2 linked regions of the Planctopirus limnophila DSM 3776 genome follow. The protein of the gene in region 1 interacts with the protein of each later gene in a pairwise test. Links are inferred from orthologs where the notes say so. Each region holds a gene or a part of one and is shown on either strand. Other genes may lie near its edges. The genes, in order: panC and PLIM_RS16005.

Evidence for each region.
Region 2: the proteins of panC (region 1) and PLIM_RS16005 interact in binary tests that used the Escherichia coli proteins (3 or more experiments, as listed by UniProt). The link is inferred for Planctopirus limnophila DSM 3776 from one-to-one orthologs.

What each region holds. Positions count from the first base shown.
Region 1 is NC_014148.1:2,906,732-2,910,050, reverse strand. The notes cover bases 323-3,314. They hold panC (pantoate--beta-alanine ligase), read left to right. Parts: upstream 323-1,379; coding sequence 1,380-2,249; downstream 2,250-3,314. Other genes in these bases: PLIM_RS11600 (prolipoprotein diacylglyceryl transferase), read left to right, coding at 2,315-3,314; PLIM_RS11610 (DUF1571 domain-containing protein), read left to right, coding at 416-1,255. Also shown: PLIM_RS11620 (DUF1570 domain-containing protein), read left to right, coding at 1-175; more of PLIM_RS11600, read left to right, coding at 3,315-3,319. UniProt on the Escherichia coli protein: Catalyzes the condensation of pantoate with beta-alanine in an ATP-dependent reaction via a pantoyl-adenylate intermediate.
Region 2 is NC_014148.1:4,035,609-4,038,809, reverse strand. What follows is about bases 261-3,134. They hold PLIM_RS16005 (NUDIX hydrolase), read right to left. Parts: upstream 2,029-3,134; coding sequence 1,492-2,028; downstream 261-1,491. Other genes in these bases: PLIM_RS16000 (NAD(P)/FAD-dependent oxidoreductase), read left to right, coding at 2,346-3,134; truD (tRNA pseudouridine(13) synthase TruD), read left to right, coding at 261-1,453. In the rest of the region: PLIM_RS16015 (peptidylprolyl isomerase), read left to right, coding at 1-55; more of truD, read left to right, coding at 227-260; more of PLIM_RS16000, read left to right, coding at 3,135-3,201.

The sequences.
Region 1 (3,319 bases):
TCGAGACGCGTGGTCTGTTGTGCACTTCATGCTCCACGGGCCACCCGCAGCCCGCAAGATTCTCGATGAGTACTTTGAGACCATCAGTGAAGGGGGCGTACCCCAGTCTTTCAGTCAGGCATTTCCAGCTCAGCTTGGCAATTGGGGCAGCTTATATGCTCAGCATTTCCGTTGATCGCCGATGAAACTCCAGGTCAACGCCATGTGTGCCACTCACAATTGGTAGATACAAAAGTCCATTTTCGTCAGGTGCTCATCCCTGTTCAATATGACCAAACCGAAATCGACAAACCGCATTTCGCGGCACTCTTCGTCGAAACTTCGATTGCCCAAAATCCTCTGAGCGTATAACGTGCCAATAGGACTGATATTGTGGAAATTGCAAGGCTGCAATTTCCACCACGGAGGGATTGGCATGTGGTTGGTTATCGATAGACCGTCGGGCGCTCGTTTTGTCAGGGCCAGTCTGCTGACTGGCTGTATTGGATTACTTTTGCTGGCAGTTTCAGGCCAGACTCTGGCACAGCAAGCCCCGGCGGCAGTCAATACCGCAGCAGAAATCAGTGAAGCCCACCCTCTGGCACCTGCCTTAAAGCTCGCTTATGAATCTCGCGAAGCGCTGAAGGATGTGGTTGATTACGACGCGACATTCAGCAAGCGGGAATTGATTAACGGAAAACTGAAGCCACAAGTCTGCTATGTTCGCATTCGCAAGCAGCCTTTCAGTGTCTACATGAAGTTCATCAAGCCCAATGAAGGGCGTGAGGTGATCTTTGTCGAGGGGCAGAACAAGAATATGCTGCAGGGCCATGAGACGGGCGTCCTGTCGATGATCGGGACGGTTTCACTCCCGATTGATGGCCCCGACGCCATGGCTGAAAATCGCTATCCCATTACCATGCTCGGCATTCATAGCCTGCTGGATCAGGTCATCAAGCAGTGGGAGAGTGAAGCCCGATACGGTGAGGTCGAGGTGAATTTCTATCGGAATGCCAAACTGGGCAAAGACATCAATGTGGAGGTGATCGAGTCCACGCACCCCAAGCCTCGGAATCAGTTTCGATTTCACATGACGAGGCTGTTTCTCGATAAAGCCACCAGGCTGCCACTTCGAGTCGAGCAGTATGGGTTTCCCCAGTCGGGCGATCAGTCTCCACCGCTGGTCGAAGAGTATTCTTATGTTTCGTTGAGAACGAATCTGGGGCTGAAAAACATCGATTTTTCGGTGGATAATCCGCAGTACAAATTCAAGTGATCTCCAGTTGGCGTAATCCCGGTTTGCGTCATCCTGAGAGTTCATGGATTTGCCAGCAAGTATGCTGTACCAGCAGCTCTCGTCGAGTGGAAGCAACCACCAATCAAGTTCAGGAAGGCGATCAGTGAGGGTTGTCGAGACGATTGCCGAATGTCGCAAGGAGTTATCTAAGCTGCGGCAATTTGGAGGACGAACCGGGTTTGTACCCACCATGGGAGCGCTCCATGCCGGCCATGTCAGCTTGATGGAGATCTGTCGCCCACAGGTGGAGATTTCAGTCGCCAGTATCTTCGTCAATCCGACCCAGTTTGCACCCACGGAAGATTTGAGTCGTTATCCGCGACCCCTGGAACATGATCTGGAATTGTGTCGAGCAAGTGGTGTGGATCTGGTCTTTGTGCCGACTGTGGCAGAAATGTATCCGCCACTCGCTCAGACCACGGTGTCGGTCTCCACTCTAACCACTCTCTGGGAAGGGCAATTGCGGCCCACACATTTTCAGGGTGTGACCACGGTCGTGACAAAACTCTTCAATATTGTTCAGCCCCAAGTCGCTTTCTTTGGACAGAAGGATTATCAGCAGCAGGCGATTCTCCGGAGGATGGTGCAGGATCTGGATCAGCCTGTCAAAATCCGCACTTGCAGCACGATTCGAGAATCTGATGGCCTGGCAATGAGCAGTCGCAATGCTTATCTGACCAGCGAGCAGCGATCTCAGGCCACTCAGATTTTTCGTGGTCTCGCGAAATCGGAAAGCCTCTGGCAGGCTGGTGAGCGATCCCCAGCCGTGCTGGAACATGCCATTAAAACAACAATTGCTGAAGTCTCGGCACTCGACATCGATTATGTCGCTATTGTCGATCCCGAAACATTAAAACTACTGGATACGATTGATACTGGAGCTGTGGCCCTGGTGGCCTGCCGATTAGGAACCACCCGGCTAATTGATAATCTGCTCCTGGGGAATGCGAGACAGATTGTTGAGAGTGATTGACACAATTTCCGCCACTCCTCCATTCGATTCTGCCAAGAACGTCCAGGCCTTCTGAAAGATGAACCATGCTCCAGGTCTTGTTCCGTATCCCCTGGGATCATCTGACGATTGGGGGCGTGGAGATTCCCACCTTTGGGTTGGGGATTGTGCTCTTCGCCTGGGCCTTATTGGGAACGGCTATTGTTGGTCGCATGGCGTGGCAAGGCCGGGTCTCTGACCTGCTTCGAGATCCACTGGCAGTGGGAATCTGGGGAGCAGCGGGAGTGGCGATCTGGATGGCTCCCACGATTGGGCCGAAGTTTGCGCCAGAGGGGATCCCGTTTTTTGGTTACGGGCTGATGCTGTTTATCGGCTTTACGACGGCCGTTTTTCTGGCAACCAGGCGAGCGGCAGAGCAGGGGTTACCACCTGAAAAAATCTGGGATCTGGCTGTGGCGATTTTTATTCCCGGGTTAATTGGTGCCCGTCTGTTCTTTGCTGTCCAGTATCCCGAGAAGGTTTTTACGGGTCGTACGCTGCTGGAAAATGTGCTGTCGTTTGTGAATTTATCCCAGGGAGGAATTGTCCTCTTTGGCGGGTTATTGATGGGCACAGTCGCCTATTTTGTGTTCTGTTACTGGAACCGGATTGATCCACTTCGGCTGGCTGACATCATCACACCATCGATTTTTGTGGGCGTCGGTTTTGGTCGCATTGGCTGTCTGCTCAATGGTTGCTGTTACGGAGACGTCTGTCATCTCCCCTTTGCCATTCAGTTTCCAGGCTCGAGTGTTACCTACAGTGAATTCGTGTACCGGGGTGTCATCAGTCCTGTTGAATTGGCCACTCCCTGGCTGCAACCAACGCAAATCTACAGTGCGATTGATGGATTTATTATCGCTTTGGCAGCGTATTTGTACTATCCGTACCGCACCCGGCATGGCGCCGTCTTTGGCCTGGCGGTGCTGACGTATTCCATCACACGCTATCTGATTGAACTCCTGCGAAGCGACGAAGAGGGGCAATTTTCGACCTCGCTGACGATTTCGCAATGGGTAAGTTTAGGTGTGGGAATTTGTGTTTGTGCACTT
Region 2 (3,201 bases), 1.1 Mb from region 1 along the record:
TTCAGCGGATCCACAGCCGGCAACCACAGAGACCACAGAGTCGTCTAAGCCATAACCCTCTATCTGGATAATAGATACGAGGATTGTTGACGCCAGAAAGTCCGTTGCTGGTTGCGAAAAATGTGGTTTTCCGTACACCCATAGCTTGTGGTCAATGCGGTCGTTATACTGTTGTCGTTCATTGGAACCAACGACGCTTTTGCCCACTCCAGCTGTGGCTGCACGCATGAAATTGAAGTGCCTCCCCGAAGATTTCCAGGTTGAAGAACTGAGTGAGTTTGAGATTCAGGGCGGTAATTATGCCGTCTATAAACTTACGAAGACATCGCTGGGAACTCCCGAAGCCATCGAAGCGATTTTGCGCCGATGGAAAATCAAGCGAGAGCACATCAGTTATGGTGGTCTCAAAGATCGTCATGCGATTACCCAGCAATATGTGACGATCAGTCGTGGTCCTAGGCGGGATTTGAATCAGCAGAACTTTACGCTGGTTTATCAGGGGCAGACGAAGCAGCACTTTGGCCCGACCGATATTTCCGGCAATCGCTTTCACATTGTCATTCGCGATCTGCCTCGGAATGTGGCTCAAAAGTATGTGAATCTGCGGGAATCGCTGCTGGTCGATCGGCTGCCGAATTATTTTGATGATCAGCGATTTGGCTCGCTCGGTGCGTCGCGGGAGTTTATTGCTCAGCCTTGGTGCGCAGGGAATTACGAGCGAGCGTTATGGCTGGCACTGGCCGAACCGAATCCGCATGATCGGCCTGATGATCGCGAAGAAAAGCGTATTCTTCGCGACAACTGGGGCAACTGGGTCGATTGCAAAGCCAAGCTGGCCCAGTCGTCGCGTCGCAGTATTGTGACTTACCTGTGTGATCATCCCACTAACTTCAAGAATGCTTTCGCACTCATTCGTGTCGATTTGCGAGGGTTGTTTCTGTCGGCTTACCAGAGCTATTTGTGGAATCATATTCTGGCAGAATTGATTCGCAGTAAGGTCTGGCATGAGCGGGTTTACGAAGTGGGTCTTTCGGCTCAGCAGGTCGCCTTCTGCACGTCGTTGACGATGGAAGAGCAGGACGAACTGTCACGAGTCAAACTCCCTTTGCCTTCCGCACGGATTGATCTGGAAGGATCGGCTCTCGAAGCGCATTATGAGAATGTTCTGCGGGAACTGGGGATTGAGTTACGCGAACTGCGGGTGAAGTATCCGCGGGACAGTTTCTTCTCCAAGGGAGAAAGGCCGGCGCTCATTGTGCCACATAATCTGCAGATGGCGATGGCCAGTGATGAGCAGTATGCAGGTCGATACAAAGTGACGTGTGACTTTGAGTTGCCGCGTGGTTCGTATGCGACGATTGTGCTCAAGCGATTGACCCTCGACCCGACGGCTGTGAGTGAGCGCACACACGAGGCAGCCGGGAGTTCGGTCGCTGTGGCTGAAGAGGACTAACGGGACCTTTGCGTTGCGTTAGGCATCGATCAAAAGCACTAAATCTTTGGCGATGGTTTGTTGAGGTGCTCTGCCTGGTACCACGCGAGAATCGTGCGAAATGGCTGGGAATAGACTGATGGCCGGGCAGCGACGTCGGCCATGATTTCGGGGAGAGTGCGATAGCAGCCCTGTGCAATTTCGCCGGGATCGAAGACAGGTGGCTGGTCGGTGACCGTGCGATAAACTCGTGTGTGTTCGTAAGCGAGTTTGGGCGAGGCTGGGAGCTGTCCGATCGTTTCGATGGGTGTGTCGAGCCCTAGCTCTTCCTGAAGTTCACGTCTGGCGGCCAGGTCGTAATCTTCTCCTGCCGAGACATGGCCTGAGCAGGAGGAGTTCCAGGTGAGTGGCTCCTCATCTTTTTGTGCTGACCGCTGATGAATCAGCAGTTCGCCCGCTGAGTTAAAGACCAGGACATGAACCGCGCGATGCCAGAGCTTACGGGCATGGACGACTGATCTGGGCAAGACGTCGATCACTTCGTCAGCCTCGTTGACCACATCAAAGAGTTCTTCTGTGGAGTGAGCGTGTTCCATGAACGGCTTTCTGTAGATCGAGCTCTGTGGATGTTTGAGTTGCTGCAGCGGATTGTAGCGGTTCTGTCGCGATGGGAAGTGCTGGCCTCGTTCACAGCACAAAAGTTATTTTGGTTTCGTAAGTGTTTATTATAAATGGAGTTGCGTAATTTTATGACAAGTCTGGCTAACATGGCAATCAGTCATGAAAAAGTTTCCTCTTGCCGATCGGGGGAGTTGCCGACAAAATACTTGTTGAAACAATTGTTAATTGTCGGCGACTTTGGCTGACAAGGTCTGTGAATAAGTTTTGATCTTCTGTTGGATGGTGGTCTGCGATGATCCAGAGCCTTGATCCTGAAGTGATTGTGATTGGTGGTGGCCCGGCGGGTGCAACAGCGGCGACACTTCTGGCGCAGGCTGGTCATCGCGTGCAGTTGTTCGAGCGGGAAGTTTTTCCGCGATTCCATATCGGGGAATCGCTGATTCCCTGCACCTATGGAGTTTTTGCACGCACGGGGCTGCTCGAGCGACTGAAAGACAGCCACTTCGTTAAGAAATACAGCGTGCAGTTTGTGAGTGATACGGGCAAAGTCTCGGCTCCATTTTTCTTTACACAGTACAAGCCCGTCGAATCTTCGCAGACATGGCAGGTGCGCAGAGCCGATTTTGATCTGATGCTGCTGGATCACGCTCGCGAGGCGGGCGTGCAGGTTCATGAGAATCATCGTGTGCTGGAAGCGATCTTTGAAGACGATCGATGCGTGGGAGTACGCGTCAAAAATGAGGCGACCGGTGAAGAGCGTCAGGTGCGAGCCCAGGTGGTGATTGATGGGAGTGGCCAAAGCTCAGTGCTGCTCGATCGCCTGCAATTGAGGACATGGGATAGCGAACTGAAAAAAGCCGCCGTCTGGACCTACTACAAAAATGCCTGGCGAGATGAGGGTGAGAATGGCGGTGCAACCTCTGTCATTCAGACAGAAGGTAAGAAAGGCTGGTTCTGGTACATCCCGCTGCACGACAACATTACCAGTGTGGGTGTTGTCGCAGATTTCTCGCATCTTTTTAACAAGCAGCGCACAAAAGACCTGGGAGAACTCTTCCAGGAAGAGGTGGATCACTGCCCGGGTGTGAAAGTTCGATTGGAGGGTGCCGAGCGATGTGATCAGTATCGGGCTGCCAAGGAATATTCCT